Linked DNA regions of Rheinheimera salexigens. Each later gene encodes a partner of the first gene's protein in a complex. Links are inferred from orthologs where the notes say so. Each region holds a gene or a part of one and is shown on either strand. Other genes may lie near its edges.

Region 1 (16,045 bases):
GTTCAAGGGCTTCAAGCCTTTGTTGTAGATATTGGTCTTCAATTGAGTGAAAAGTGTCTACAAACTCTTGTGACAACTGTTCAGGTTCAATTTGGTGCTGCCATGACGCCAGTTTTAGCAAAATATTATGTTCAGGTAAATCTCGCCAGTGTTCTAATAATTGCGCTGTTGTCAGTGACGGCTGCTGTTGCAGTCTTTGTTGTAAAGAAAGTAATAAGCCTATACCAGGGATATTACTGTGTGCCAGTTCAGGTGCATCTGGCATTATATTTACTAAGTTGGGGTACTGCAGCAATAAACCAATGGCTCGGCGCATTGGCGTGATTTTAATTTTAGCAGGTTTTAGTTTATTCGCTGCTTTAGTTGTCGATTTTTTTTGCTGCTGCCGGGTTTGTCCCAACAAGTTAGCGAGCTTATCTAACAGCGTTTCTCGATAAAACTCACTAGGAATTTGTTTAATTAACTCAGTCGCTTGCACTGATAGCGCTGATTTTCCGGCATCAGTAGCTGGATTGTGTTCTTGGATTAAGCGCTGGAAAAAATATTGGGTTAGCGGTACGGCATCAGTAATACGCTGTAAAAAGGCAGTTTTGCCTTCTTTTTGCACTAAAGAATCCGGATCTTCACCTTGGGGTAAAAATACAAAATTTAACTCTACACCGTCTTTTAGTTGCGGCAGGGCACTTTGTAGTGCGCGCCATGCGGCATCTAAACCGGCACGGTCGCCGTCATAACAACATACCACTCTTGGCGTGTAACGAAATAAAGTGTGCATATGGTCGCTAGTAGTCGCAGTGCCTAAGCAGGCTACAGCAAAGCGAATATCTTGCTCTGCTAACGCAACCACATCCATATAGCCTTCAACCACCAAGACTTGCTCTAAATGTCCTGGTTGTTGCCGCGCTTCATATAAGCCATATAATTCACGGCCTTTATGGAATAATCGGGTTTCAGGTGAATTTAAATATTTGGGTGTGCCATCACCTAAAATACGACCACCAAAAGCAATAACTCGGCCGCGACGATCTCGGATAGGGAACATTAAACGCTGGCGGAAAAAATCGTATTCACGGCCGCTATCACTGCGATTAATTAAACGTAGTTCAACCAGTTGTTCGCGTAGTGGCTTGTTATTACTTGGGCTAAGCCGTTTTAATATATTGTCCCAGCCATCAGGTGCATAGCCAATAGCAAAATCAGCCATCGTTTGCTGGTTAATACCACGTTGAGCTAAATAGTCTTTGACGCTAGGGCTATCAGGATGTTGTTGTAACTGTTGTTGATAGTAGTCAGCTGCTTGCTGCATTAAACTGTAATCATCGGCTTGGGCTGCTGGGCGTTGCGGATGAATACTTTGTTCTCGAGGAATTTCAAGATGATGTAGCTGGGCTAATTCCTCAATACTTTCAACAAACTCAAGTTGCTCAAATTCCATCAAAAAGCTTATAGCATTGCCGTTAGCACCACAGCCAAAACAATGATAAAACTGTTTATCTGGGCTTACGGTAAAAGACGGTGATTTTTCGCTATGGAATGGGCAACAGGCGGCATAATTCCTACCGGTTTTTTTTAACGGTACACGGTGATCTATAAGTTCGACTATATCGGTGCGGGCTAGTAAGTCATCGATAAATTGTCTTGGGATTTGTCCGGCCACCTTTTTCCTTCACAGTTATTCAGAAAAAGACAAACCGTGCCTTGCGAGCACGGTATGCAGATGTCGGCTTGTGCGATACTATTTTACTTTAAAGTAAGCTTTATTTAAAAAGATTACTTTAAAAGAAGACTTAAAAAGTCTTAATTAGTAAGGTTCGCGCAGCTTTTAACTAAGCAGATCTTAGTAAAGCTTGATACGACGTGCGTTTTCGCGTGACAGTTTTTTAGCATGACGCTTAACTGCTGCAGCTTTTTTACGCTTACGGATCCAAGTAGGCTTCTCGTAGAATTCTTTTGCACGTACGTCTGCTAAAACGCCAGCTTTTTCACATGAGCGTTTGAAACGACGTAATGCTACGTCAAACGGTTCGTTCTCTTTTACTTTAACTACAGGCATTAAATTCTCACCTCAGGCCAAATTGGTTATCATTGAACCAATAGTATTAAAAATGGTGCAGCATTTTACGCAAAAAGGCGGGGCGATGTAAAGGGATTCTGCGATCTAAATCTGATCTCTAGCTCTATAGCGGTAGAAACGATATAATATACGGCTATTTTACCCAATTTGAGACACAGATGCGAGTTTTAGGTATCGAAACTTCTTGCGATGAGACCGGTATTGCTATTTATGATGGTGAGCAAGGTTTACTCAGCCATGTACTTTATAGCCAAATTCCTATTCACGCTGATTATGGCGGCGTGGTGCCTGAGCTTGCTTCTCGTGATCATATTCGTAAAACCATTCCGTTAATTAAACAAGCGTTAGCAGAGGCTAATTGTGATGCTGCTAGCATTGATGGCGTGGCTTATACTGCAGGCCCTGGCTTAGCCGGAGCCTTATTAGTTGGCGCCACTATAGGCCGCTCGTTAGCTATGGCATGGCAAAAACCAGCATTAGCAGTGCATCATATGGAAGGGCACTTATTAGCGCCTATGCTAGAAGAGAATGCGCCAGGGTTTCCATTTCTAGCTTTATTAGTCTCTGGCGGCCATACCCAATTAGTGGCGGTTGAAGGCATTGGTCAGTATCAATTACTGGGCGAATCTATTGACGATGCAGCCGGTGAAGCCTTTGATAAAACGGCTAAGTTAATGGGTTTAGAATATCCAGGTGGGCCATTATTGGCGAAATTAGCCCTGCAAGGCGATGCCAAAAAATATCGTTTTCCACGCCCCATGACTGACAGACCTGGCTTAGATTTTAGCTTTAGTGGTTTAAAAACCTCTGCTGCTAATGTGATTGCTAAAGAAGGTAATAGCCCAGAAGTGCAGGCGAATATTGCAGCGTCATTTCAACAAGCGGTGGTGGATACCTTAGTCATTAAATGCAAACGCGCGTTAGAGCAAACGGGTTACAAACGCTTAGTGATTGCCGGCGGTGTCAGTGCCAATACGTCTTTACGTGAGCAGTTAACGCTGTTATTAAACCGTTTTGGCGGTGAAGTGTTTTATCCGCGCAAAGAATTTTGCACAGATAATGGCGCCATGATTGCTTTTGCCGGTTATCAGCGCTTAGCCGCGGGCCAACAGCAAGATTTAACTATAGGCGTAACACCGCGTTGGCCGATGCAGGATTTGCCGCCAATTTAGTTATTTAACTATTTAACTATTTAAGATTTAGTGCAAAATCTAAATGTTTCATAAAGCTGAAACTATTCGCGAATGCGTTTAGTTTTATCCCATACCTTGCTTTCTTTACCACGCCATAAGCGGACGATGTTTTCGTGGTGGCGCAAGATAATCAGAATGCTCAGCATAGAAACCGGCACGGTATACAGGGGTTTAATAAACCAAGTGAACAGTGGGGCCAAACTAACCGTAATAATGGCCGCTAAAGATGAATAGCCGGTTATACCAATTAATAATATCCAGCTGGCAAATAATAAACCGCCTAAATCTAAGCCGATAGGTAACATGGCACCAAAAGCAGTAGCAACGGCTTTGCCGCCTTCAAAACCAAAAAAGATAGGGAAAATGTGGCCGATACAGGCGCTTACAGCGACTAAGCCAAGGTAGAAAGGTTCGATATTTAAAAAGTATGAGCCCCAAACAGGGATAGTGCCTTTAAGTAAATCAAACACTAAAACTAAACTAGCCGGTAACTTACCGCCTAAGCGTAATACATTGGTAGCACCAGGATTACCTGAACCATGTTTGCGAGGATCGGGTAAACCAAACAACTGACTAACCAGCACTGCAGACGAGATAGAACCGCACAAGTAAGCACCAAGCAGCATAATTCCTATCAGCGGGGTCATTAATGCGGTTCCTCAACACCAGTTTTTACGTTAAGATTGCGACTTGCTTTTCAGCTAGCACAGTATAGGCTTTTAACGCTTTTACCTATCCGACCAGCCTACCTGAAACCAGAAATAACGCAATGCGGATTAACCAAATGGACATAGTTTTTATAAAACAGCTACAAATTAATACGGTAATTGGCGTTTATGAATGGGAAAAAAATATTCAACAGCGCTTATTAATCGATTTAGAGCTAAGTACCGATATTCGTATTGCAGCGGCGAATGATGATATTCGTCAGGCATTAGATTACGCCATTATAGCAGAGCGCATAAAGCAATTTGTTACCGCTAAACCGATTGAGTTAATTGAAACGGTGGCCGAGCAAGTTGCAAATTTGTTACTGACTGAGTTTGCTACGCTCAGCGTTAAAGTCACTGTTTGTAAACCAGATGCATTATCGGATGCCCAAACCGTAGGTGTGACTATTATCCGCAGTGCTACTGAATGCAGTGAAACTGTGGACATCGCCGTCGTAAGAGGTAACGGCTAATGGCGCTAATTTATATTAGCGTGGGTAGCAATATGAATCGTGACTATCATATTCGCCAAGGTGTAAGCGCCTTACAGCAACATTTAGGTGCTTTGCAATTATCATCGGTTTATGAAAGTGAAGCGGTTGGTTTTAGTGGCGATAGTTTTTATAATTTAGTGGTCGGTGCGACGACTACGTTATCTATAGCTGAGTGTAAAACTCTGTTTAAACACATTGAAGACCAATATGGCCGCGATCGTACCGCTGAGCGCTTTAGTGGTCGAACGTTAGATTTAGACTTGCTAACTTTTGATTCGTTAATTTGTCAGCAACCGGTGCAATTGCCGCGTGCAGAAATAACTGAAAATGCCTTTGTATTGTGGCCATTAGCCGAAATTGCCCCTGAGCAAATTCATCCCCTTACCCAGCAAACCTATGCCGAGTTATGGCAAAACTATGCTAAAGCGCAAAAATTATGGCCAGTGCCATTTGATTGGAGTCATCTGCAGTGAGTACAGTAGAAGTTATTATCCTTGCGATTATTCAAGGCATAACCGAGTTTTTACCTATTTCTTCCTCTGCCCATCTTATTTTACCGTCTGCTATTTTTGGTTGGCAAGATCAAGGTATTGTGTTTGATGTTGCCGTGCATGTCGGGACCCTATTTGCGGTGATGTTATATTTTCGTCAAGATATCGCCAATTTAACCGTGGGTTGGGTTAAGTCGTTAGGTGGCCAACATAGTACTGATAGCAAACTAGCGTGGTGGGTAATATTAGCCACGATACCCGCTGGTTTAGCTGGCTTGTTTGCTGCTGATTTAATCGAACTGTATTTACGCTCGCCTTATGTAATTGCTATTACCACTATCGTTTTTGGTTTAGCACTGTGGTTTGCCGATGCTAAAGCAAAACAAATTCAAACTATGGAGAGCTTAACCTGGCGCCAAGCATTATTAATTGGTATTGCCCAAGCTGTGGCGTTAATACCTGGTACCTCGCGCTCGGGTATTACGATGACGGCTGCGTTAATGTTAGGTTTAGACCGAATTAGTGCTGCGCGGTTTTCGTTTTTATTATCTATTCCGATTATTATTTTAAGCGGTGGTTATCAAGGCCTGAAGTTGCTTTCTACACCGGCAAATTACGATGTGAATGCCATATTATTAGGCACCGGCTTATCTTTTATTAGTGCCTTAATTTGCATTCATTTGTTTTTAAAAGTGATAAATCGCATGGGTATGTTGCCGTTTGTTATTTACCGTTTATTGCTAGGGGTATTATTAATTGCCGTATTAAACGGCGTCTAATGCGGCAAGGCATTTACAAACAGACTTAATTATAAGTGCAATGGCCTGTTTGGGCCGGAGCTAAGACTTATCGTCTAGCCCGCTTCAGCAGACCATTGTTGTTTAGCCAGCGTTAGCGCCTCTAAACGCAGCTGTTGTAAGGCTGGTTTAATATCGGCGCCAGTAATACCTTTTGCCATTACTTCTTGAGCATTTACTTTACTTGCCGCCTTGGCTAAATAAGTTAAGTATTCCGCTTGTGGATATTGCGCTTGTTCAAAACCAGTGCGACCACGTAAGTCGGCGGTACATGCTAATAATATGGCATTTAACCGCTCTGGCTTGCGCCATAAATCAATGCTATTAAACATTTTAAGCACGGTGGCCGGTTTTAGCTCAAGGGCGTTGTGAATAATTTGATGATACTTGCAGACCAGTAAGGCTAAATCTTTACAGTCATTGGGCACTCGTAGACGTTGGCATAATTGTTCAATTAATTTTAAACCGCTGTGATCGTGGCCATGGTGGGCAGGCCAGTTTGCTGGATTAGTAGCCCCTTTACCGACATCATGAACAACCGCCGCAAAGCGGATATCCAGCCGTTGGCTTAGTTTAGCGGCTTGCTGTAACACTAGTAAGGTATGAATACCGGTATCAATTTCTGGATGCCATTTTTCAGGTTGCGGCACGCCCCATAATGCCGCAACTTCAGGCATCAATTGCTCTAGTGCTGAAGTTTGCTGTAATACGCTAATAAAGGCGTCAGGCGTACGTTCTTGCAAAGCTTTGGCGGTTTCAACCCAAATACGCTCAGGGCTAATAGTCTTAAGCTCGCCGCTTTGGCTAATATCGTGCATTAAATTTAAGGTTTCGTCGGCCACGGTAAAGCCTAAATGGGCATATCGAGCATAGAAGCGGGCGACACGTAATACCCGAAGCGGATCTTCACTAAAAGCAGGGGAAACATGGCGTAATACTTTGTTTTTAATATCGTTAACGCCGCCAAAAGGGTCAACCAACTGGCCATTTTGATGCTTGGCAATGGCGTTTATAGTCAGATCGCGACGCATTAAATCTTGTTCTAGTGTAACATCGGGATCGGCATATACGGCAAAGCCGGTATAGCCTTGGCCATTTTTACGCTCAGTACGTGCCAGTGCATATTCTTCTTTAGTTTTAGGATGAAGAAAAACCGGAAAATCTTTGCCAACTTGTTGGTAGCCTAAATCTAAAAGCTGTTGAGGCGTTGCGCCGACCACCACCCAATCACGCTCAGTGAACGGATAGTTTAAAAGTGTGTCGCGTACTGCGCCCCCAACCAGATAAATTTGCATTGGCTTTCCTGTTAGCTATTTTTTTGCCATTATAGCGTTGTTGTAACAAATTGCAGTGACTTAACCGCTAGGAAGCAGCATGTATACCGGATTTTTCGGCTTAACCAGCGCACCTTTTTCAATTGCGCCTAATCCAGATTTTCTCTATTTAAGTCCGCGCCACGCCGAGGCATTAGCGCATTTGCGCTATGGCCTAGGGGATGCGGGGGGCTTTGTGTTATTAACCGGCGAGGTTGGCACCGGTAAAACCACGGTATCGCGTTGTTTATTACAAGAGTTAGATGATAGCGCTGAAGTGGCCTTTATTCTTAATCCTACGTTATCGGAGTTAGAGTTATTAGCCGCTATTTGTGATGAATTAAAAATCCGTTATAAAAAGTCGGATGCCAGTTTAAAGCTACTGGGTGATAAAATTAAAACTCGGTTATTAAAGAATCATCAACAAGACAAACAAACCTTACTGATTATTGATGAAGCCCAACATTTACAACCCGCAGTATTAGAACAGCTTCGATTACTAACCAATTTAGAAACCAATACCCGTAAATTACTCCAGGTCATATTAATTGGTCAGCCAGAATTACAGCAATTACTAAAACGCAATGATTTACGCCAGCTAGCCCAGCGTATTACTGCGCGCTATCATTTGTTGCCGCTTAATCAACATGAAGTACAGCAGTATTTAAGTTATCGCTTAAAAGTGGCAGGTTGTGAACGGCCCATCTTTACAAATAGCGCGATAAAAAAATTATTTCAACTTAGTGGCGGTATTCCGCGCTTAGTAAATTTAATGGCAGATAGAGCATTACTAGCGGCTTATAGCCAACAACAAGCGTTAGTAAATGAGAAATTAGTGTTACGCGCCGCCAGTGAAACTTTACCTCTGACTGATTCGGTGCAGCAGGCTAAGTTGCCCAGTTGGTTCTGGCCGTTGCTAGGTTGTTCGGCTATAGTGCTTGGCTTTAGTTTAGCGGTAATACTGTTACCCCTGTTACAAAAATAATTAGCTACCGGCAACAATCAAGGGTCACTATCAAGGGTCACTATGTCAATTCTAATGGATGCGTTAAAACAGCAACAACCCAGACCGGCTGAAGCACAAAACAGCAATCTTTGGCGGACTATAGCGCTAGTATTAGGCTTAGTGTTGGCCTTAATGGTAGGGGCTGCTGGCGGCTACTTTTTAGTATTAAAATCAGCAGTAACATCATCATCAACAACAACATCAGTACCGTTAGCTACAACGACTATACCCGCAGCAGAGGCGGAGCCTGAACAAATATTGGCAGCACTAGCTAGCCAAGAGCTAACAGCAGACATCAGCACAGAGCCTTTAGCTCAAAAAAAGCCTGCAGAAAATATAAGCGCCTTAGCCAATAAACCCCCAGCCGTTACAACCGACAGTTTTAAAGCAGACAGTTTTAAAACCCAGGCCGCGATAGTGACCGTTACCGCGCCTACGCCAGAAAAAAATTCAGTAACAACACCCGTAACAACAGCTGCAGCTACACCTGCAACAACAGAGGTAGAGATTTCTGCTGCACTGCGTGATAAGTTTTCTTCAGCGTTGCGAGCAACAGAAAATAATAATGCTAATCACAATTCAAAGCCAACTCGCAGCTTGACCGAGGCGCCGGCTGCCGATGTTAGTGAGCTTGCAGTTACTATAAGGCAGAGCATACCCAGTATTGCTTTTGAAGCCCATGTTTATGCTACGGCAGCTCGGCAACGTTGGGTAAAGGTGAATGGTAAAACCTTACAAGAAAACCAATGGGTCACGGCAGATATTAAAATTAAAGAAATTACCGCGCAATTTGTGCTATTGGAATATGGCAATACGCTATTTAGTATGGCCGCATTATCAAGCTGGACCCAGGGTTAAAGAAATGCTCACAGTTAAATAGCTAGCGGTTAAATAGTGGGTTAAGAATAGAAGTTAAAGGTAGTTTTTAATATCTAAATTATAATGTTTTAAATCTATACAAGCCTCGATGGTTTCATCTTGCTGTTTGGCTAAATCGACTACTTTTACCGGAATATGATGCTGGTGGACGCTGTGATAAAACAATTTTACTTTAGGTAATAATGGCTTTTTAACATTATTTTCTAATACTAATGCTAACTTTCCACTACTTAATTTGACCACTGATCCCGGTGGGTAAATGCCAATACACTTAATAAACTGCTGTAATAAAGTTGAGTCTAATTGCTGAGGTGATTGTTGTAATAATTGTCTTGATGCCGTTAGCGGGCCAAATTTACCCTGTTGTGGCGAAGTCAATTTTTCATAGTTATTGACAATCGCAAGCATCCTACTGCCATGATCAATATGCAAACTACTCATTTTAGGATGACCAGAGCCATCTAAGTGGGCACAATGCTGGCCGATCCACAATGAGACTACACCGGCTAAATGTGGATGTTTTTGCAGTAATTTCAACGTTTTAGAAATGGTTAAATGATCCGCTTGCTGCAACGGTTCGGCATAACTTGCTTTACCAATATCATGCAATAACGCAGCCGTAATTAATGCCTGCACTTTATCAATTGGCAAGTTTAGGTGGCGCGCAAAAGCAGCAATGTAGATGGCACAATTGATACTATGTTGCAGTAATGCATCACTTTGCTCGGCCATGCGGATTAAAAATAACAACACATCTTGATTACGGGCAATAGAATCGGAGATGCCCGCACTGACTTCATGCACTAAGCTAAGATCAATCATCTTGCCGTGTTTAGCTGCATCTAAAACATGGCTTTGTACCTGTTGGCTTTGTTGTATTAGCCGTTCTGCTCGGGGCATTTCATCAGCAAAAAGTATGGGATCAGCTGGCGCTTCTGCTATTGCTGGTTCAGTGTTGTCGGTAATTGGGCTAATTGCGGCGGCTAATTGCTTGCTGGGGTCGATTAGTACTACTTGTACCCCTTTTTTTTGCAATAGTGCAACTGCCGAAGCGGTTCTTACCCAGCCGGCATGTTTTACAGCAATATCACCGCTTTGCTGTAGCACTTGTACCACAAAGCTTCCTGGTGATAACTCAGAGATAGGAACTTGTTTAAATGCCATAATCCGCCAAAACGTAGTCTATTAATTGTTAATTATTAATAATATAACGATAAATACCGACTTCACTTAACATCATACTAACGTTAGCGGTAAATGCACAATAAAGTTAAGAAATGAGTAAAATAATTTTAGACAGAAAGTCGTTATTACCTAGCGGGAACGTAATTTAGACAGGGATTAACTCTAAGTGTATGAGACTGACAGCGCTATAAAGAGCGAAATACAGTAGGATTTTAAAAAAAAGCTGCCAAATTCAATTTGATTTTGGCAGCTTTATTAATAGCCTAGTTGGGAACAAACTTTAGGCTAGGTTTTCTTCCATGGTCATTAACGTCGCATTACCACCAGCGGCAGTGGTGTTAATAGTAATGGTTTTTTCCGTGACTAAGCGTTGTAATAAACGCGTACCAGCCGGAGCGGTAATTAACGGTAATATTGCTCCTTCACGGCTGGCAAGTAACTCAGCACATAATGGTTTTACAGCACTACTTACTTCAACCATAGCGCCCGCTAAATCAACGTGAGCCAATAAAGTGGTTAAGCAGTCAATACGTACCGCTGAGACTAAGTTTAGCGGCATGCCAGCTTGTACCAAGGCTTTAATACAAGCTTCTGCTTCTAATAAGTCTTGTTCTTCTACTGCCGTTATAACCGCATTACCGGTGGCAAGAGCGGTAATAATCGCCAGTAACCAATGCTGAAATGAGCTGGTTTCATCGCGAATTAAAGCCACAGTACCACGTGGATCTAACACCAATTGGTTCGATTCACCTGTTGGTCCAGGTAAGGTGGTTGGCTTTAGTAACACACGCTCTACCCGTTGCAGTTTTTTCTGGGCTAAAGTTAAAATTTGCTCTAAATCGGGCTCATTTTTACTGACCACGCTATTGGCGGCTAATAAAGCTAAAAACTGGCGTAATACCGAGGTGCGCTGGTTAATATCAATTTGTGCCCATTGCTCCTGTGCTATTGCTGCCACTGGCATAGCGTAAGCAACGGCACTACTGGTGGTTTCGCTTAATAAACGTTGCCGCGTTTCGTCCGATAACTCAGCACAATCTGTGTTGTCGTTATCTTTAACTAAACGCGTTAAATACAACGGACCACCTGCTTTAGGACCTGTACCCGATAAGGCACGGCCACCAAAAGGTTGCACGCCAACAACAGCGCCAATCATATTGCGGTTAACGTAAATATTACCGGCTTTTATTTCGCGAGTGATTTGGTTAGTAAAGCTTTCTATGCGGCTATGTACGCCCATAGTTAAACCATATCCAGTGGCGTTTATCTGCTGAATAACTTTATTTATATCTTCGGCTTTAAAGCGAATTATGTGCACTACTGGGCCAAATACTTCACGTTCGAGTACCGTTAAATCACTAATTTCATATAAATGCGGTGCAAAGAAATAATGATTATTACCCGCTGGGATTTCACAGCTGTAATGTAACGTAGCTTTGTCATTTAAATACAGCACATGATTAGTTAAACGATCATGTGCTTTAGCATCAATAACTGGGCCTAAATCAGTGTCTAAATTAGCTGGGTCGGCTACTTTTAACTCGGCCATCGCACCTTTAAGCATGGTGATAATGTTATCAGCTACATCTTCTTGTAAAAACAATACACGTAGTGCTGAACAACGTTGACCGGCACTTTGGAAGCCTGAAGAAACAACGTCATCAACCACTTGCTCTGGTAAAGCCGTCGAGTCAACTATCATACAGTTTTGACCGCCCGTTTCAGCAATCAAAGGCACGGGTTCGCCACCACGCTCGGCTAATTTACGGGCAATCCAGCAGCCGGTTTCTGTTGAGCCAGTAAACATAACGCCTTGGATCCGCAGATCAGGCACAATATGCTCACCTACTTCACGACCTGGAGCGATAACAAGTTGCACCACGTGTTCTGGCATGCCACATTCAAGCATCAGTTCTAAGGTACGTTTTGCCACTAAGCTGGTTTGCTCGGCAGGTTTAGCCACAACAGTGTTACCCACCACTATAGCCGCGGCAACTTGACCTAAGAAAATGGCTAATGGGAAGTTCCACGGACTAATACATAAAAATACGCCGCGCGCTTGCTGTGGCTCTGCAAATAACTCTTCAGCACGGGCAGCATAATAACGGCAAAAATCAATAGCTTCGCGAACTTCAGCAATACTATCTAATGCTGTTTTGCCGGCCTCTTTAATACACAATGCTAATAGTTCATCACGGTGTGTTTCTAAAGAGTCGCCAATACGGCGCAATAAATTTGCCCTTACAGTGACATCTGTTTGCGACCATTGCTGAAAAGCGGCATCGGCATTAGTGATAATCTGCTGCATGGTGGTTGCATCAGCGAACTGTAAATAACCAATCACCTCATCTAAATTCGCTGGGTTTGTTACGGGTGTGGCATCAGTTTGTACTGGCAAATTCTCAATAGAGGTTAACCATTGATCCATAGCCGCTTTAACAGCAGTAATTTCATCGGCGTCGGTTAGATCTAAACCGTTAGAGTTTAGGCGTTCTGCACCATATAAATGGGCAGCCTGTGGAATTAGCTGATTGGTTTTTTGTTGCCAGCCAGAAACAATTTCTACCGGATCGGTCAGTAGTGATTCTACCGGTATGGTTTCGTCAATAATGTTATTAACAAATGAGCTGTTAGCCCCATTTTCTAATAAACGACGCACTAAATAGGCTAATAAGTCGGCATGTTCACCAACAGGGGCATAGATACGGCAAGGAATTTTATCTTCATTAACAATAGTGTCGTATAACGCATCGCCCATACCGTGTAAGCATTGGAATTCAAAGCCGGTATAGTCTTTGGTCATTTCCATAATCGTGGCAACAGTGTAAGCATTATGGGTAGCAAACTGCGGATAGATACTATCGCGATACTCTAACAGTTTTTTAGCACAGGCTTGATACGACACATCGGTAGACGCTTTACGGCTAAACACCGGAAAACCGTCAAAACCTTCGACTTGGCAGACTTTAATTTCGCTATCCCAGTACGCACCTTTAACTAAGCGAACCATCATTTTACGACCAACCCGTACGGTTAAGTCGCGTAGCCATTCAATTACGTGGAAACCGCGTTTTTGATAAGCCTGTACGGCTAAGCCAAAGCCTTGCCACTCACCTAAATCGGGGTCACTAAATACGGCTTCAATTATATCTAAGGATAAATCTAAGCGGTCGGCTTCTTCAGCATCAACAGTAAAGTTGATATCGTAGGCTTTAGCAGCAAGGACTAAGGCTTTTAAGCGAGGTACTAATTCTGTCATCACTCGTTCGCGTTTTGCGAACTCATAGCGCGGATGAATAGCAGATAATTTAACTGAGATGCCAGGGCTATTAAACGGGCCACGACCTTTAGCGGCTTTACCTATGGTATCAATAGCATTCATATAGCTAGCAAAGTAGCGATCAGCATCGGCCATGGTCCGTGCGCCTTCACCTAGCATATCGTATGAATAACGAAAACCTTTACTTTCTAATTCTGTAGCGCGTTCAAGTGCGGCAGTAATGGTAGTGCCCATAACAAACTGCGCACCCATAATTTGCATGGCATAACGTACAGCTTGACGAATAACCGGTTCACCTAAGCGACCACAAGTACGTTTAAGCACACTAAACTGCTGCTTTTTCTGCTCATCACTGTAATTAACTAACTTACCGGTTAACAATAAACCCCAAGCAGAGATATTGACGAAGATAGATTTACTATTACCAATATGTGCGCCCCAATCACCGTTGGCTAATTTGTCGCGGATTAGGCGGTCAGCGGTAATATTATCAGGCACACGTAATAAAGCTTCGGCTAAGCACATCAGTACTAAGCCTTCTTCGGTCGATAACGAGAATTCATTTAATAATGCATCGACGCCACCTTTACCTACTTGGGCTTGGCGAATACTCAGTACTAGCTGGCGGGCACGCTCCCAGGCTCTACTGCGGGCATTAACACCAATATTAGCGATAGGTAGTAAAAAATTTAGCACTTCATCTTCATCGGCGCGGTAATAATTACGGATAGTTTGACGCAGCGGTTGGGTAGCAACCAGGGAACCATTAAACATCATAGTACTAAGCTTCCTGACATAGGGTAAGATTGCGGCATTCTATTGAAAAGTCCGCAGCATAGGGTGGTTATTTTTGCTGTTAAACGCTATATAATTCTGTATAACGACTATAAAACCAGATATTAGATGGTAATGACAATAGCAATGAAAACTAAAGCACTCGATCGGATTGATCTTAACATACTTGAAACCTTACAGCGCGACGGTAGAATTTCTAATGTTGAGCTGGCCAAAAAAGTAAACTTAAGCGCTAGCCCCTGCATTGATCGGGTAAAACGGCTAGAAAAAGAAGGCTACATTGATGGTTATGGTGCGCGTTTAAATGCCGCCAAACTGGGCTGTGGCACTGCCGTGTTTATTCAAGTCACACTAGATAGAACCACCAGTGATGTGTTTAATCAATTTCGTGACGCTGTGGTTAAAATACCTCAAGTTGCCGAATGCCATATGGTGGCGGGTGGTTTTGATTATTTGTTGAAACTAAGATTAGCCAATATGGATGCGTATCGTAGCATGCTGGCCATCATCGTTGATTTACCCGGCGTGGCTCAAACTCATACCTATGTAGTAATAGAAGCCGTAAAACAAGATCAAGGTGTGCCACTAAAGCCCGCCGCAGAAAGTGTAGCGGGTTCTAGTTAGCAGATTCTGCTTAGCTTAGATGCTGGTTAGCTTAGTTCTGCTAGTAGCAGTATTACATCCAGCGATCTTTACTGCGACGCTTAGGTACAATAATGGGTAATACTAAGCCGAAAATTAAGCCTACCACTAAAATTAATGAACCCAGTACCATAGGCTTTTGCCAAACTGAAGTTTGGGTAGCATCTAAGCGTTGCTTTAACAGGCTATAGGTTTGTTGGGTTTGCTCTAATTGTTCTAGCGCGGCATTGCGCTCTGAAATTGCTGTATTTAGCTCACTACTTAAATCATTCCGCTGCTGCTGTAATGTAGAAACAATTCCATCATGATCAGCATAGTCGGTTTTAAGTTGTTCTAATTGGCTAGCTAAGCCTGGGGTGAAGTTGACATATTCTTTTGGTAACCATGCGGTTTTATCATCTTCATACTTAATTTGGGCATAACCTGTTTCAGCATCCTGCGAAATATAGGTTACACTTTCTCCAGCGTTTATGGTGCCAACAATTCGATATTTGTTACTGGGACCTGAATGTAAATAGACAAATAATGCATCACTAATAAAAGCCGCTTTACTCGCTTGGTTGTTAGTTGTTTGCTGTGAAAATACAGAAAATGGCAGTAAAAATAATACCAGCAAGATGCTTTTATTTAATGTGAACATAGGTATCCTGAGCTAATTTACGAAGGCAGTTTTGCGACCGATGGTTTCGATGATAGGCAGTTGTACTGTATTTGACAAGGCCTAATCTTCAAGTCTGCTGTGATTTTCCGTTAGTTATTTATAGAGTAAAGCATGACAACTGAACTGGAACTGAAATTTTTAATCTCGTCTGATGCTGCTGAGCAATTACCTGCTTTAGCGAGCCAAATAGCCAAAATAGTACAAACAGATGAAAACAAGTTACTTAATGCTTATTTTGATACGTCTGACAACTGGTTTCGCCAGCATGACTTTGGTTTACGCAGCCGTGAGAAAAACCGCCAGTTTGAACAAACCATTAAATTAGCCGGAAAGCATCATGGTGCGCTGCAAATGCGCCCAGAATATAATGTGTCTTGTGATGGTGTTATCCCGCAACTAGCCGCTTTTCCAGCAAAGATTTGGCCAGAACAGACTGATTTAAGCCAACTACAACAGAATTTAATTGAATTATTTCGCACCGATTTCAACCGTAAACGTTGGTTGCTGCAATTAGAAGACGGTACT
Region 2 (16,225 bases), 1.8 Mb from region 1 along the record:
TGGCCAAGCTTATTTAGATACAGTTAATCGTTTACTTGGCGAGCAAGTGCCTTTTCGCTTTATTAATGTTGAAAAGAAAGGCCTGTTAAAACGGATTTTTGGAGGGTAATTAATGTCATTACTGGATTATTTTCGGTCAGCGAAGAAAAACACTGCAAATACAGCTAAAGAGCGGTTACAAATTATTGTTGCCCATGAACGAAGAAAACGTAATAGCCCTGACTATTTACCGCAATTAGAGCGCGATATTTTAGAGGTAATACGTAAATATGTTGATATATCTCCTGAACAAATTGCCGTGTCTTTAGAGCAACGCGATAATGAATTGTCGGTATTAGAATTAAACATCACCTTCCCTGATGAAAAAAGCTAAGCGATAAACTAATTTTTTAATAAAAAAGCCGGTAACAGTATATTGCTATTACCGGCTTTTTATTAGCAATCTGACTAGTTTTACAATTTTACTCTACAACAAAATCATCAATTTTTATCAAGCCAAGCATAGTGCTATCTAAGTTTTCGCCATCTCGAGTTATGGCTGTGTATATTCGATTTGTCGTTAAACTGACGGCAGTTTCAATCACTACAGTTTTTTCAGCCGCTTTAGTTACTGTAATCACATAATCCCCTGCTGGCAACGACATATAACCAACGTCAGTTTTATACGCAACATTACTAAAATTTGCGGTTGCTTGGCTGATATCACCATTGGCCGTTATGTAAATATCAACATTCCCCGACAAAGTAGAACCATGAATAATTCTTAGTTGCGCTTCTGTGGCAATACGCCGTGATTTATCGGTATAGATTAAAGCCTCGATGGCAGCATCATCACTTTCATTAACAGATCCGCTAGCAAGCAAGCTGTAATACTGTCCCGCTGCAACAGTAATACTATTAGTACTACTAGAATCTAAAATGATGCTTACCTCATATGTTTTAGGGACCACTTGCAGATAATCAGAAAACTCAGTAAAAGAAATCACATTTCCTAAGCTGGTATCACTACTGGTTTTAATTTCAAAAGGCTCGGCATCGGATGCGTTATGCACAATCCGTATTGAAGCATTAGCGTTGACGTCAAAAATATTTTTTTGACTGCCATCTTGCGCTACCGCTAAAAGTGAAACCGGTGAGGCGCCGGAAAACTGGCTATCAATTGCCGCCAACACTAAATCTGTACCCACTGCGGTATAATCTAAGCTAGCACTGTCAAAAAGTACGGTTTGATTATCTGTTAGCGTAATGCGTACCTGATAGTTAGCAGGATCTAGAATAATTGGCTTGCTGTAACCTTTAAAAGAAAATGTGGCTTCTGGCGTTGCTAATTCAGCACCTGGTACCGTGACATGGACACTCACTTCAGGAGCACTTGCAGCGGCATGAACTAATTGCAGTCGAATTTTATTTAAGGGTATACCACCCAGTTGCCCCGGAACAATTAATGCACTTAGACTGGCATCCGCCACTTTACCCACTGTGAAAACGGTATATCGTTTCGCTTCGGCTACGGTTAAGTCAACAGGCTCAAGTATAGAAAGCGTATTATTATCACCAGGCAAAATGGCATTTACGCTTGCTTGATAGGTTTTTGGCGGCACTGAAAGCACGGTAGAAGCATCTGCATACTCAAGTTCGGTAATCAGGTTTTCGTCTGCAATAACAATATTGATATTTGGGGAATCAATTGCGGTATTAACAACTTGTACTGTGCCATTAACCACAACGGGTGGTGGTATTGTTGGAGGTGGTGGTGGTGCTGGTTGTGATGTTCCAGGCGTTGAACTGCCCCCTCCGCCACAGCCGATTAATAATAAAGATAAAACCATCAGCAGAGCAGAGTTGTTTATTCCCATCATTATTGCACCCTTAAGTCAGAAATTAATCAGTTATTAGAGTGTAACGTATAATTCTTAACTTGGATCACTAAAAAAAATAACGGCTAATAAATTTGCCGTTATTTTAATGTTACGTGACTGTCTTATTCTAAAATTTCATCAATTTTATTTAGCATTAACAGTAACATGATCAGGTAGGGTTAAAAATGGCAATAAATACTGGCGACGCCAACCTTGGAAATATTCCGGTACCGGCAAGGCCAAACGTTGTTGATCCGACACCCGCCAACACCAATTAACAAATTCGTGTAATTGCCGTTTAACAGACATAAATTCTGCGGGGATTTGCTGCTGTTCCGCTGCCTGCTTAATTATCGCGGTAATAGCAGCAACTTGTTGTTTATAACCAATAAACTGATCTTGATGATAAAAACGCTGTGGGCAGTCTTCTGGCGGTAATGCTTTAGCTTGCTCAATGAGCTGGATCACGGTTTGGCCATGTCGACGCACTTCTCGAGCGGGTAAATCAGGAATATTAAATAAGCTTTCTACTGTGCTAGGCCGACGTTTAGCTAATTCAAATAACTGAGCATCTTTTAACACTAAGCCTAATGCTAAATCTTTTTGCTGCGCATACTGATAACGCCAGCTAACTAATTCTCGCAATACCGCTAATTCACGCGGAGTTAGCAACCAACTATTTTTAATTTCTAAATACTTAAACTCTGGCGCCAGTTTTTGCTCTTTACGCAGCATTAACTGCTCGCCTTCTTGCAACAGTAAACTCAACTGTTGCTCGTTTAGCTCTTGCTTTAAAGTTTGATATAAAGGATATAAAAATAAAACATCATTAGCAGCGTAATTTAACTGTTTATCCGCTAATGGCCGAGCCAGCCAATCGGCACGGGTTTCACTTTTATCTACTAATTGTCCAGAGATACGCTCAACTAAATTAGCAAAACCAATACTGTTACCCCAACCCAAAAGTTGGCAGGCTAATTGGCTATCAAATAAAGGCGTAATATTTGTAATACCAATAGTGGCAAAAGCTTCTATATCTTCATTGCAAGAATGTAATAGCTTAACCGTATTAACATTTGCGAAAATATCAATTAACGGTTGCCACTGAGTAATGGTTAATGGATCAACCAACGCTAAATGTTCGCCATCATAAAGCTGGATTAAGCCAAGTTTAGGATAAAGCGTGCTTTGACGAATAAACTCAGTATCAACAGCAAGTAAAGTGCTTTTAGCAATACGCTGGCAATAACTTGCCAGCGTTGCATCGTCGGATATTAATGGAATCATTTACAACCTAATGTCACGTGGTTTTTCCTATGCTTTTGTTGATTTTTTTATCTCTTCATCACGTAATTCACGACGCAGGATTTTACCAACATTAGTTTTGGGTAGCTCTTTGCGGAATTCAACAGATTTTGGTGCTTTATAACCGGTTAAATGCTGACGACAATGGGCAATCATTTCTTCTTCGGTTAGCGAAGGATCTTTTTTTACCACAAACAATTTAACTACTTCACCTGAAACGTCATGCGGCACGCCAACGGCAGCCACTTCCAGAACTTTTTCGTTCATGGCAGCAACTTCTTCTATTTCATTTGGATAGACGTTAAAGCCAGAAACTAAAATCATATCTTTTTTACGATCGACGATATAAAAGAAACCTTCATCATCCATTCGGGCAATATCACCGGTATACAGCCAACCGTCTTTTAATACCTTAGCTGTTTCGTCAGGGCGATTTAAATAACCTAGCATAACTTGCGGCCCGCTCACCAGCATTTCGCCGGACTCACCTTTGGCAACGTCATTACCTTCTTCATCCACCAAGCGAATATCAGTAGATGGCGCAGGTAAACCAATGCTGCCATTAAAGCCTGCTAAATCGTATGGACTGACTGTAACTAATGGACAGCACTCAGTTAAGCCATAGCCTTCTAGTAAACGAGTACCTGTCACTTTTTGCCAGCGCTCCGCAACAGGACGCTGCACTGCCATACCACCGCCTAAAGATAACTTAAGCGTGCTGAAATCTAGTTGGGCAAAACCCGGAGTATTTAATAAGCCATTAAATAAAGTATTAACGCCGGTAATAGCAGTAAACGAAAAGCCTTTTAACTCTTTGACAAAGCCTGGCATATCTCGCGGATTGGTGATCAACAAGTTAGTTGCACCGTATTTAAAAAAGGTAAAGAAGTTAGCCGTTAATGCAAAGATATGATAAAGCGGTAATGCCGTTACCACTCTTTCTTCACCTTTCACAAAGAAGGTATCAAGACAACCCGTTACTTGCTCTAGATTAGCAACCATATTGCGATGGGTTAACATGGCGCCTTTAGAGACACCCGTCGTGCCACCGGTATACTGCAAAAAGGCAATATCACTGCCCACCAAAGTAGGTTTTTGTAGGGGTAATTCAGCGCCCTGCTTTAAGGCATCATTAAAACTAACAAAACTTTTTAAATTATAGCTTGGCACTAATCTTTTCAGATATTTAACCACGAAATTGACAATATTGCCTTTTACACAACCCAGCATGTCGCCCATTTTAGTTAATATAATATGCTCAAGTTGAATATGATCTTGAATATCACTAAGAGTATGGGCAAAATTTTCGACAATAATAATGGTTTTAGCTTTAGAATCGGTTAATTGGTGTTCTAGCTCTCGAGGGGTATAAAGTGGGTTAACGTTTACCACCACACAACCAGCACGTAAAATCCCCATTAAAACGACAGGATATTGCAGTAAATTCGGCATCATAATTGCCACTGCATCGCCTTTTTTCAGGCCTAAACTTTGTAAGTAGGCTGCAAAAGCGATACTTTTCTGATCAAGTTCACGATAGGTAATTGATTTTCCCATATTGATAAAAGCTGTTTTATCAGCATATTGTTCAATACTTTGACTAAATATATCTAATAATGATGGGTAATGATCAGCATCAATTTGCGCTGGTACACCTGACGGGTAACGTTTTAACCAAACTCTTTCCACCGTCTACTCCTTTTTCTAAGGTTATTATTTTATTGGTATATAACCAGCCTGATGCAATCTAATATGGGTTGCAAGAAACATGGGCTGCTAATACATTAGCCTTATTGCATGGCTTGAAGTATTGCTTGTTATATGAACACTATAAATTTGAGTTATTACTCTAGCCCTAATCTTCCCACAATTAACGGCTATTCACAATTACTCTACTCGTTCGGTTTAATAAATTTCAGTGTCATACGATCACTTTCACCAATGGCTAAGTAATATTCTTTATCTTGGCCACCCATAGCTAATGTTGGCGGTAGCGTATAAACCCCTTTAGGATAATTTTTACTGTCTAGTGGATTGGCATTGATCTCACTGCTTGCAACTAACTGAAAACCTACTGATTGAGCAACCGCGATAACATAAGCCTCATCTAAATAGCCAACACTAGCAGAGCTGGAAATATCGGATAAACGAGAAGCTCTATGCTCGACCATACCCATAACACCACCTGGTTTTAGGGCATTAAATAACGTTTCTATTGTGGCATGTAAATGACCATCTTCGTTCCAAATATGGGCATTACGAAAACTTAACACCATATCAAATTGGTCTGTCACCTGTGGTGTCAGGAAAGGTGGCTCAAGTTCTAGCGTCGCGACTTGGCCAAAACGCTGCGGATTTTCTGCAATATAGTGCTCTAATTTAGCACTGATTTTAGCCCAAAACACATTGCGTTCATTACGGAAATTATCGGTATCTTTTGAAAATTGTGCCAGAGTTAATTTGCCCTGCGCTTTTAAAAATGGCGCTAAAATTTCGGTATACCAACCTTTACTTGGCCAAACTTCCAGCACTGACATCTGTGGCTCAATACCAAAAAAAGTTAAGGTCTCAGCAGGATGACGAAACGCATTTCGCTGAATATTGTCTTCAGCGCGAGCCGGATCATTGGCAATATGATCTAATTCTGTAAAGTGATTTTGCTGGGGTACATTAGCATAAGCTGGAATAGTGAATGCTATAGCCAATGCAAAGAGCGCGGTATTAATCGTTGTTTTTATATTTATAATCATCAATATCTTACCAACCTTTGTAGGATAAACACCACTTTATCTATGTCTCTACAATAGATAAAGATATGTTATGTAATAGTGTTTGAACACCTTTAATCAAAACAGTTCCACTACCTATAATTAAGCCTTAGCTGGCCTCAGTTGTAAAGTTTAACAGTCAGCCTGTAATTAAGGGGCTTTATCGACATATTTTTGTCATTTAGTTGCTATAAAGTACACTATCGAGCAATAACATCAAGCAAGGTTAATAAGAGGCCTTTAAATGCGTAAAAATTGTCTGCGTACAAACCTATTATCATTATCGTTACTATTAATACCAACCGCTTTATTTGCTGCACCTAAAAATATTATTTATATGATAGGGGATGGCATGGGGCCAACCTATTTAACCGGTTACCGCTATTATAGTGATGATGTCACGACGAAAGCCGTAGAGAACACCGTATTTGATCAACTGTGGTTAGGTATGGCAAGTTCTTATCCAGATGATGACACTTATGTAACTGACTCTGCCGCAGGTGCTACGGCCTTAGCTACTGGCATTAAAAGCTATAACGGTGCTATTTCAGTTGATCATAAACATATGCCGCTTAGCACTATGATGATGCAAGCAAAAAAGCTGGGGAAAGCCAATGGTATTGTGGCTAGCTCACAAATTAATCATGCCACGCCAGCCGCGTTTTTAGCTCATAATAAAAGTCGGCAGAATTACAATGAAATTGCTGATATGTATGTAGATTATCGTATTAACGGTAAACCGGTTGCTGACGTTATGTTAGGCGGCGGCAAAAAGTATTTTATTCGTGAAGATCGTAACCTCGTTAATGAACTGCAGCAGCAGGATTATCAATATGCTGAAAACTGGCAACAGTTAGACCAGCTTACCCGTTCACCTGCCATTGCTTTATTAGCTGATGTCGCTTTACCGTCAGCGATAGATAACCCTGTGCAGCAGCCATTAGCTCAATTAACCAGTAAAGCTTTACAATTGTTAGCAACAGCTGAAAAGGGTTTTGTATTAATGGTTGAAGGTAGCCAAATAGATTGGTGTGGCCATAGCAATGATATTGCTTGTGCCATGGCAGAAATGGACGATTTTGGTCATGCTATTCAAGTGGCGAAAGACTTTGTTGATGCTAATCCAGATACGCTATTAATTATTACCGCTGATCATGAAACCGGCGGCTTATCTTTAGGTGCCAATGGCGTTTATGAATGGCGTACCGACAAAATCAAGAAAATTCGTCATTCCGCCCTGGTTATTGCAGAAAAAATGTTAGCCGCCACTAACGATGAAAATGCGCTACAGATATGGCAAACATTAACTAGTATGGCTCTGTCAGAAGAAGAATCTAAGCTATTGCTAATGGCAAAAACCGATAGTAATAAAGCGTTAACCTCGCAAATTAAAGCTATTATTAATAACAGAACTAACACCGGCTGGACGACTGGTGGCCACAGTGCTGCGGACGTACCCGTATTAGCTTATGGTAAATGGCAAAAAGATTTTATTGGTTTCCAAGACAATACAGATATAGCCAAAAAAATAATGCAGTATATTCAGCAAACTAAATAAGCCTTTAAACCCTAATGCGTCGTCAGTAATTGGCGGCGCAATTTTTTTGCGCTGGTATCGGGCGACAGCCAAATATCAAAAAATGCTGGACCAAATTTCTTATCTTCAATAGTGCCAATTTCTTGCTGATTAAATAAAAACGTCACACTGCCCTTGCCTATTGTCTTGTAGTCAATAGTCACGTATTCAATAGCAGCAGCATTGAATATCATCAATAAAGCCAGCACACAAACACTAACACGGCCTTTAATATTAAGCATACCATCTCCTGCTGCAGCCTAGCGCGATGGCAATCAGCGCCCACACTATACTTAAAATTAAATAAGACCATTGGCCATAATAAAACTGTAATATCCCGCCACTTAAACCTGCGCCAGCAATATAAGAAACAGGCCCTCCGATACCGCCTAATAGCGCGGCTAGCCAAGGTTTAGTTAACATAGCGGCCATTACTTCAACTGCGGCTAAGGCAAACACCGCCCAAAGTAGAATAAACCACAGTGGCAGCCAAATATTGTCACTAAAGCCTATTACACCCGCTGTTACTAATGCGCTATCAATCAGTAAACCAGCGCCAATAACGTTCAGCACGGCCAACCTAGACTTATTGTTTAGTTGGGACATGCCATACAGCCAATACATTAATACCGGTATCAGCACAGTTTGCTGCCAATAGGCCAATGCTAGCCAACAGATTTCAAAGCCTATTACTGCGCGCCAATTCATTTATCGGCCATTTTTGCCGCTAAGCGACAGCGTAAGCCATAGGGTAAACACGCCATTAGCTTTAACATCACACTTAGCCTTATAGGAAAGCGAATACGTAATTTATTGTTATCTAAACCGTGGTAGATACGTTTTGCTGCAGTATCGACCGACAGCAAAAATGGCATTTTAAAATCATTTTTTTGAGTTAAGGGGGTATCAACAAAGCCGGGCTCAATTAAGCAAATTTGTATCTCCGTTTTGGCTAAATCTACCCTTAAGCTATCAACAAAATAACTTAATGCGGCTTTACTGGCACCATAAGCTTCAGAGCGCGTAAAGGGGAAAAAATGAGCCATAGAACTGACCACCGCAAGTTGCGGTTTTTTAGATAATGAAAGTAGTGGTAGTAAATATTTTATGGCTGCAACGTTGGCGTGAAAATTAATAGCAAAGGTGCGCTCAAAGGCGCTTAAATCAAGATTTTTTGCTGTTACATATTCACAGCTGCCTGCATTGAGTAAAACTAAATCTAAGGCAATATTTTTATTAGCCAACTCTTTAGCAGTGGTTATGATGGCATGGGTATCGGTCAAATCTAATGGTAAGGCGATAATGCCGGGGGTTATGGCTAACTGCTGTAACTTTTCAACAGAACGTGCCACCGCATAAACGGTCCAGCCTTGACTAGCAAAGTACTTAGCTGTGGCTGCGCCAATGCCAGAGCTAGCGCCCGTGATTAAACAAGTGCTAGACATAATTTTAACCTTATATATTAGCCGTGATATATAAGGTTACGCTTTAGTAGTGGAGTTGGTTTAGTTACTAGGCGTAAAGATCGACACCCAGCATAGATTGGATTTCATTGCGCCGTTGTTGATGTTGTAAACTTTGATAAGCGGCGACCGCACGTTCGGCATGAGCATCATTGCCATTACCATTACTGCGAAAGCTAGGCTTGTGTTGTTCAGCATCTAAAGCAGATAAAACTCTAGCATTACTGCGTATGCCACTACCTTGCGGGGTTATAGCCGCTGTTTTTGGCTCAGCAGAAGGCCGCCGCGCTTCGGTACTATTGTACACCGTAGCAACATGAGCAGGAGCGTTTAAACTTTGCTTAACTGTTAACGTCATAGCTACACTCTACTTTAAACATGGGGTAATTATAACCAGTGCTAAAATTTAACCAAGTACTATTTTTTAACGCCCTGGTAGCTTTTGCCAGGTTACCTCATCACGCACATAAATCGGTTCGGCTAATTCAGCAGCAATAAAGTCACCCGCGGCAAAAGCCGGCAGTGCTAGGGTTAGCATATCTTGGGCAGAAGGATATAAAATATCAGTATAGTAAGTGGCAGCTTGTTTTAGCTGTAACTGATCATAATAGGTTTGCCAGCCCGTACCCACTGCAGCAACATTACCTTGCAAACCTAATTCAGTTAGCACGTCAGGTTTTACCGCCCGTTCTACCGTTATCGCTTGCATAATGTTACTACTAATCTCTAATTTATAAGCCGCAATATACACTTCAGCCATGCGTGCATCTATCGCCGACACCACCTGCGTTGCACCATGTAAACGATAAGCCGCTTGCGCCATGGCAGCTAACGTTGAGACACCATATACAGGCAAATCGGCACCAAAGCCTAAACCTTGGCAAACACCTGCGCCAATTCTAACGCCGGTAAAGCTACCAGGGCCACGACCAAATACTATGCCGTCTAGTTGTTGTAAGCTAAGTTCGGCTTGGCTAAGTAATTGCTGGATCATCGGCAAGATCCGCTTACTATGCTGCTGTGGACACACTTCGTCCAAAATTAGTCTTTCATTATTAATATAAAGTGCAACCGAACAGGCTTCGGTTGAGGTATCTAAAGCCAGTAGCTTCACTTCGCCCTGTTTTTGCACGTATCCTTGATTTTTCAAGTATCGGTTTCCTGTTTTATCTGTTTTAAAAAGGTGACGGCATCGTCCAGCGAACGGGTTCGCCGCATCGGTGGCAAACTGGTTAAAAATATTTCACCATAAGGCTTGGTCACTAAGCGATTATCACATATCACCATAACGCCGCGATCGGTAACATCACGAATTAAACGGCCCACGCCTTGTTTAAGGGTAATAACAGCTTGCGGTAATTGCACTTCAAAAAATGGATCTTGGCCTCTGCGCACACAGTTTTCACTTCTAGCTTGCAGTAGCGGCTCGTCAGGTGAGGCAAAAGGTAGCTTATCAATAATAACGCAGCTTAAAGTATCACCGCGAACATCAACCCCTTCCCAAAAGCTGCTGGTACCCAGTAACACCGCGTTTTCTAATTTCACAAATTGGTCTAACAATAACCGCTTACCACTACTACCTTGCACTAATACTGGCTGGCGAATTAAATCTGGTAGCTGTTTTGCCACCATTTGTAACATACGATGGCTGGTAAATAAGAAAAAACAGCGACCATTATTGGCTTCAATTAATTGACAGGCAATATCAATTAATGTTTTTGCCATCAATGGCTGATGCGGCTCGGGCATAAAACGCGGCACACATAATAAGGCTTGCTCGGCATAATTAAACGGGCTTTCAAGTAACAAAGTTTTCGCTTGCTGTAAGCCCATTTGCTCGGTGTAATGGCTAAAACCATTATTAACCGACAACGTAGCAGAGGTAAAAACCCAACTACGCTCGTCGGCTGCCACAATAGCGCTAAATTTGTCGGCAATGCTAAGTGGTGTTAGATGCAAACTGACGTGCAAGCGGGTAGTTTCATACCACAAACTGACCCCTTCCTGCTGCATATCCACCAGCTTGGCTAAGCGTAACTTAATTTGCACTAAGCGCTCAAACACATTATCTATTTGTTCACTGCGGCCTAAACTGGATTTAAGCACTAAGTACAGCATATCAATACTTTCACTAACCCGATTTAAGGCAGTTTGCATCGGCAGTTGTTGATAAGCTTCGCGCCAATTTCCTTTAGTTGAGTCGCCAGAGAATTGTAAGCGCCAATCTTTAACTAATAAAGCCAGCTTTTCGGCCACTTTAGCTAACTGAGGATGATCGCGTAGTTCGGTTTTGCAAGCCAAGTCGATATCTCGGCATAAATCTAATAATAACCGGCTAGAAACATGCTCACCAAAATAGTCACTGGCAATATCGGGTAGCTGATGGGCTTCATCAAAAATAACCACATCCATATCCGGTAATAACTCGCCAAAACCGGTATCTTTAAGGGCTAAATCAGCAAAAAACAGGTGATGATTAACCACCACTAAATCAGAAGCTTGGGCTTTTTTACGCGCTTTTAATAAATGACAATCTTCATAGACGGGGCATTCTTTACCTAAACAGTTGTCTGTAGTGCTAGTAACATAAGGCAAAGCTTTAGAGTCTTCAGCTATATAACCAAGCTCACCGATATCACCGGTATGGGTTTCAGCTGACCATTTTTTAATTAAGCTTAAATCTTGGATCAGCTTATCGTCTTGCATTGGTACGTGATTATAATGCTGCTCTAAGCGGAATAAGCACAAATAGTTACTGCGGCCTTTTAACAGCGCCAATTGTAACGGGCTAGCTAACGCCTTCACAACAGTAGGTAAGTCTCGGTAATATAATTGCTCTTGCAGATTTTTAGTGCCCGTAGATAACACCACTTTTTTGCCACTAAGCAAAGCCGGTACTAAGTAAGCGTAAGTTTTACCGGTACCCGTGCCCGCTTCGACGACTAAGGCACCTGATTGCTCAATGATATCGGTAACGGCTTTAGCCATATCTAACTGGGCATCACGGGCATTAAAGCCGTCAATATGCTTAGCTAACGCGCCTGTTGCGGAAAACGCAGCGCTGACTTGGTTATGCATAGATAACGAGTAGGAATAAAGAGAAATAGTGCGGCACAGCAAATACCATCTTAGCCAATAAAACGGCTATTATGCCTGTTTTGCTAACAAAAATCAGACAAAAATATCTAACCGGCCATCATCGCCTACCCGTTGCTCTTCTTCTGGCGTGGTGTAAGGTGCTTCTGGCACACCTTCGACTGCCGACTTCTTGCCAAAGCGCTGTCGGCGCAGGATCAGATATTTATGTTCATTGGCTTTTAATGGGCTAAGTTTGGCCTCTTTAAAAACCGGTACCACCAGCTTAGCATCTTGCTCAACTGGACCACCTGGTACACGTTGTACAAATGGCATAAAAGCGTCCATAAATGGCTCCCTAAACTTTTATTAGCTAAACCTGTATCGGCTAGCCCAGCTTAAACTTAAGCTAATAGTTAAGTTTAAGCCAAAATTCAGTTACTTTATGCCAGTCTGTACCTGCAAACCGCTATTAATCTTGCTTAATCAGTCTTACTTGATCTAACTTAATCAAGATTGGCAAAAGGCGCATCTATGGCGTGACTCGGCTCAGTAAACCAACGTGGTCCAGAGTCAGTCATATAGAAGTGATCTTCTAACCGAATACCAAACTCGCCGGGCAACACTAACATTGGCTCATTACTAAAACACATGCCTGTCGCTAACGGTAAGGTATTGCCTTCAACCAGATAAGGCCATTCATGGATATCCATACCAATACCATGCCCGGTACGATGTGGTAAGCCTGGTAATTGATAACCCGGACCATAGCCTTGTTGCTCTAAATAGCCTCTTGCTGCCCTATCCACTTCTTGACAAGCAACCCCTATCTTAGCTGCATTAAAAGCGGCAATTTGCGCTGATTTTTCATGCTGCCAAGCATCACGCTGCTTCTGAGTTGCTTCGCCAAAAATGTAACTACGGGTTATATCAGACAAGTAACCATTTAATTTGCAGCCGGTATCAATTAGCACCATTTCATTGTTTTCTAATGCTTTTGGTTTATCAACACCATGCGGAAAAGCCGTATCGGTGCCAAAGAGCACAATACAAAAATACGAACCTTGTTTAGCGCCCACTTTACGATGGGCTTGGTCAATAAACTCGGTGACTTCAGCCGTAGTAATGCCAGGATATAAAATGCTAGCGGTGGCTTGATGTACGGCTAAGGTCATATCCATTGCGCGTTGCATAATGGCTATTTCGGTATCACTTTTGTGCATCCGACAACCGGCAGTAATCGGCTGGGCATTAACAATATCACCGTTGTTGGCTAAAGCTAATTTAATGCCATCGGCTATAAAAAAGGCTGCGCCTTCATCAATAGCGACTTTTAACGTGGTTTTACTTAACTGTTGCTGGATTAATTGCACGCACAGCTGATATGGGTTTTCATGCTCTTGCCAGCCATGTAATGACCCTGCCATTTTAACCATTGGTTTAATAGTGCCAATTTCAAATGCAGGCAGCACATATAATATCTCGCCATTAGCCAGTAATAACGCACACACTAATCGCTCACTGGCATACCAGTTTAAACCAGTAAAATAACTTAAATTAGTGCCCGCATTAAGTAATACCGCATCAACGTTATGTTGCTGCATTAATTCGCAAGCACGAGCAATACGTAGTTGATATTCTGCTACTTCAATAGTTGCTTCACCTGCGGTCATATCGGTTAAGCCAGCTAACGCTTGCTGTTTTGAAACCCCACCAATACCGGCATTTTTTACTGACATTGTTGCTCCTCATTTTTATAGCGTAACGTTTAGACTAATGTATAGAGTAATGATTAGCGTCACTCAGCATTAAATTCCACCGCAGTTTACCAGAAAGAACCATAACGCGCACAATAGCAAGATCAACAATGACTATACAACTTGAGCAATTAACAAGCATTAATTAAGACTAAAATAAAAACAACAGCTTGATTTTTTATATCGACTGAACCCCGCCAAAAGCAAAAACCTATAAAATCAATCAGTTAACTACATTAGCGTTTTCAGATAATTAAAAATAATACTTGTGTTGGTATTAAAAACATTTTAAGTTGTATAGAACGAACTTAGCGATATTGAGTATTATGAAAACTGTATACCACCATCATCATCATAGCGACTAGCCAGCCGATATCTCGGAGGGCTATTGTTTGGCGCTCCGGTGGTACAGTGAATATAAACCCCGAGCTCAGACTCGGGGTTTTTTATTTAAGTTAATGTATTAGGAAAAAAAAATGAATTTAGCAGCAGAACCGAAAAGACTACGTATTGCCATGCAGAAATCTGGCCGTTTATCCATTGAATCTCAAGATTTATTAACTAGCTGCGGTTTAAAAATTAATTTACGTGAACAACGCTTAATTGCCCATGTCGAAAATATGCCTATTGATATTTTGCGCGTTCGTGATGACGATATTCCAGGTTTAGTAATGGATGGCGTGTGTGATTTAGGCATCATTGGCGAAAACGTTTTGGAAGAAGAGTCCCTGCAACGCAAGTTAGATGACGATAGTTTTGATTACACCATATTAGCCCGCTTAGATTTTGGCTCTTGTCGCTTGTCAATTGCGGTGCAGCAAGAAGAAAACTATAGCGGTGTCGCCTCGTTAGAGGGTAAAACCATTGCCACGACCTACCCGCGTTTACTCGGTCGCTATTTAAAACAGCAAGGTGTTAATGCCCGCATTGTTAATTTAAAAGGCTCGGTTGAAGTTGCGCCTCGTGCCGGTTTAGCCGACGCAATTTGTGACTTAGTCTCTACCGGTGCCACGCTGGAAGCTAATGGTTTAAAAGAAGTTGAAGTGATTTATCGCAGTAAAGCGGTATTAATTCAGCGCAAAAATTTAACCGAGCCGCGCCAGTTGAGTTTAATCAATAAACTGATACCAAGAATTTCCGGTGTCATGCGTGCCCACGAAAGTAAATACATCATGCTGCACGCGCCTCGCAATCAATTGGATGCCATTATCGATTTGTTACCGGGTGCTGAAAATCCAACTATTCTGCCCTTAGCCGGAAACGATAACGTCGTGGCGATACATGTTGTCAGTAGTGAAACCCTGTTTTGGGAAACCATGGAGCAATTAAAAGCCTTAGGCGCCAGCTCGATATTAGTGTTACCCATTGAAAAGATGATGGAGTAGCTATGACTGATATGACAGTTATGATGGATATGATGGATATGACAGATAAGACTGTTTTCGATTGGTCAACGTTATCTGCTACCGAACAAGCAGCGGTATTAGCTAGGCCAAAACTGGATGATAGTAGTGATATTCAGCAAACCGTTGCCTCTATTATTGAAACAGTAAGACAGCAAGGCGATACCGCATTAGTCGCGTACAGCCAACAATTTGATGGTTTATCTAATAATGCCTTAGTGCTAAATAAACAACAGCAGCAACAGCGGATAAACGATTTATCTGCGGATAGAAAAGCCGCCATTGATTTAGCCTACGGCAATATCCGGCGCTTTCATGCTGCGCAATTACCGCAGGACATTGAAGTTGAAACCAGTCCTGGCGTGGTTTGCCAATTAAAAAATCGGGCTATTAATGCCGTGGGTTTATATATTCCAGCCGGCACAGCACCATTACCTTCTACGGTATTAATGCTAGGTGTTCCGGCGCAACTAGCTGGCTGTGAACGAGTTGTTATGGTCACCCCTCCAGGCAAAGCAGCGGCTGACGCTATTACGCCTGAGATTGTTTATGCGGCTTTCTTATGTGGTATCACTGAAATTTATACTATTGGCGGTGCCCAAGCTATTGCTGCATTGGCCTATGGCACAGCAACTATAGCTAAAGTAGATAAAATATTTGGCCCAGGTAATCGTTATGTTACCGAAGCAAAACAGCAAGTGAGTCAACAACAGTCTGGCGCCCAAATTGATATGCCAGCAGGCCCTTCTGAGGTGTTAGTGGTTGCTGACAGTGCAGCCAATGCTAGCTTTGTTGCTGCTGATTTATTATCTCAAGCAGAGCACGGCGTTGACTCGCAAGTATTATTAGTCAGCGACAGCGCTGAATTAATACAACAAGTGCAAGTTGAAGTGGCTTTGCAGGTTAGTACTTTACCTCGACAAGCTATCGCTAAAGCTGCTTTGCAACATAGCCGTTATATTTTAACTGCAGATATACAACAAGCTGTGGCGGTAACCAATGCGTACGCACCTGAGCAT

What was found.
Region 2: the proteins of tsaD (region 1) and tsaB are in contact, whole or in part, in a solved structure (PDB 4WQ4), measured with the Escherichia coli proteins. The link is inferred for Rheinheimera salexigens from one-to-one orthologs.

What each region holds. Positions count from the first base shown.
Region 1 is NZ_MKEK01000001.1:3,355,864-3,371,908, reverse strand. The notes cover bases 1,420-4,239. They hold tsaD (tRNA (adenosine(37)-N6)-threonylcarbamoyltransferase complex transferase subunit TsaD), read left to right. Parts: upstream 1,420-2,232; coding sequence 2,233-3,246; downstream 3,247-4,239. Other genes in these bases: folB (dihydroneopterin aldolase), read left to right, coding at 4,052-4,239; plsY (glycerol-3-phosphate 1-O-acyltransferase PlsY), read right to left, coding at 3,309-3,914; rpsU (30S ribosomal protein S21), read right to left, coding at 1,838-2,053; dnaG (DNA primase), read right to left, coding at 1,420-1,657. Outside these bases: more of dnaG, read right to left, coding at 1-1,419; more of folB, read left to right, coding at 4,240-4,450; folK (2-amino-4-hydroxy-6-hydroxymethyldihydropteridine diphosphokinase), read left to right, coding at 4,450-4,944; BI198_RS15525 (undecaprenyl-diphosphate phosphatase), read left to right, coding at 4,941-5,741; BI198_RS15520 (multifunctional CCA addition/repair protein), read right to left, coding at 5,816-7,054; BI198_RS15515 (ExeA family protein), read left to right, coding at 7,134-8,057; BI198_RS15510 (general secretion pathway protein GspB), read left to right, coding at 8,100-8,936; BI198_RS15505 (HD-GYP domain-containing protein), read right to left, coding at 8,991-10,121; bifunctional proline dehydrogenase/L-glutamate gamma-semialdehyde dehydrogenase PutA, read right to left, coding at 10,423-14,199; BI198_RS15495 (winged helix-turn-helix transcriptional regulator), read left to right, coding at 14,344-14,841; BI198_RS15490 (TIGR04211 family SH3 domain-containing protein), read right to left, coding at 14,894-15,499; BI198_RS15485 (CYTH domain-containing protein), read left to right, coding at 15,632-16,045.
Region 2 is NZ_MKEK01000001.1:1,523,845-1,540,069, reverse strand. What follows is about bases 8,259-11,258. They hold tsaB (tRNA (adenosine(37)-N6)-threonylcarbamoyltransferase complex dimerization subunit type 1 TsaB), read right to left. Parts: upstream 10,122-11,258; coding sequence 9,396-10,121; downstream 8,259-9,395. Other genes in these bases: BI198_RS07045 (ATP-dependent DNA helicase), read right to left, coding at 10,118-11,258; BI198_RS07055 (hypothetical protein), read right to left, coding at 9,021-9,329; BI198_RS07060 (SDR family NAD(P)-dependent oxidoreductase), read right to left, coding at 8,259-8,953. Outside these bases: septum site-determining protein MinD, read left to right, coding at 1-109; cell division topological specificity factor MinE, read left to right, coding at 113-373; BI198_RS07095 (DUF4397 domain-containing protein), read right to left, coding at 462-1,859; rnd (ribonuclease D), read right to left, coding at 2,004-3,146; long-chain-fatty-acid--CoA ligase FadD, read right to left, coding at 3,174-4,853; BI198_RS07080 (class I SAM-dependent methyltransferase), read right to left, coding at 5,057-5,914; BI198_RS07075 (alkaline phosphatase), read left to right, coding at 6,177-7,490; BI198_RS07070 (chalcone isomerase family protein), read right to left, coding at 7,502-7,750; BI198_RS07065 (DUF2878 domain-containing protein), read right to left, coding at 7,743-8,216; more of BI198_RS07060, read right to left, coding at 8,213-8,258; more of BI198_RS07045, read right to left, coding at 11,259-12,049; BI198_RS07040 (hypothetical protein), read right to left, coding at 12,143-12,394; BI198_RS07035 (M24 family metallopeptidase), read right to left, coding at 12,553-13,785; hisG (ATP phosphoribosyltransferase), read left to right, coding at 14,280-15,188; hisD (histidinol dehydrogenase), read left to right, coding at 15,191-16,225. UniProt on the Escherichia coli protein: Required for the formation of a threonylcarbamoyl group on adenosine at position 37 (t(6)A37) in tRNAs that read codons beginning with adenine.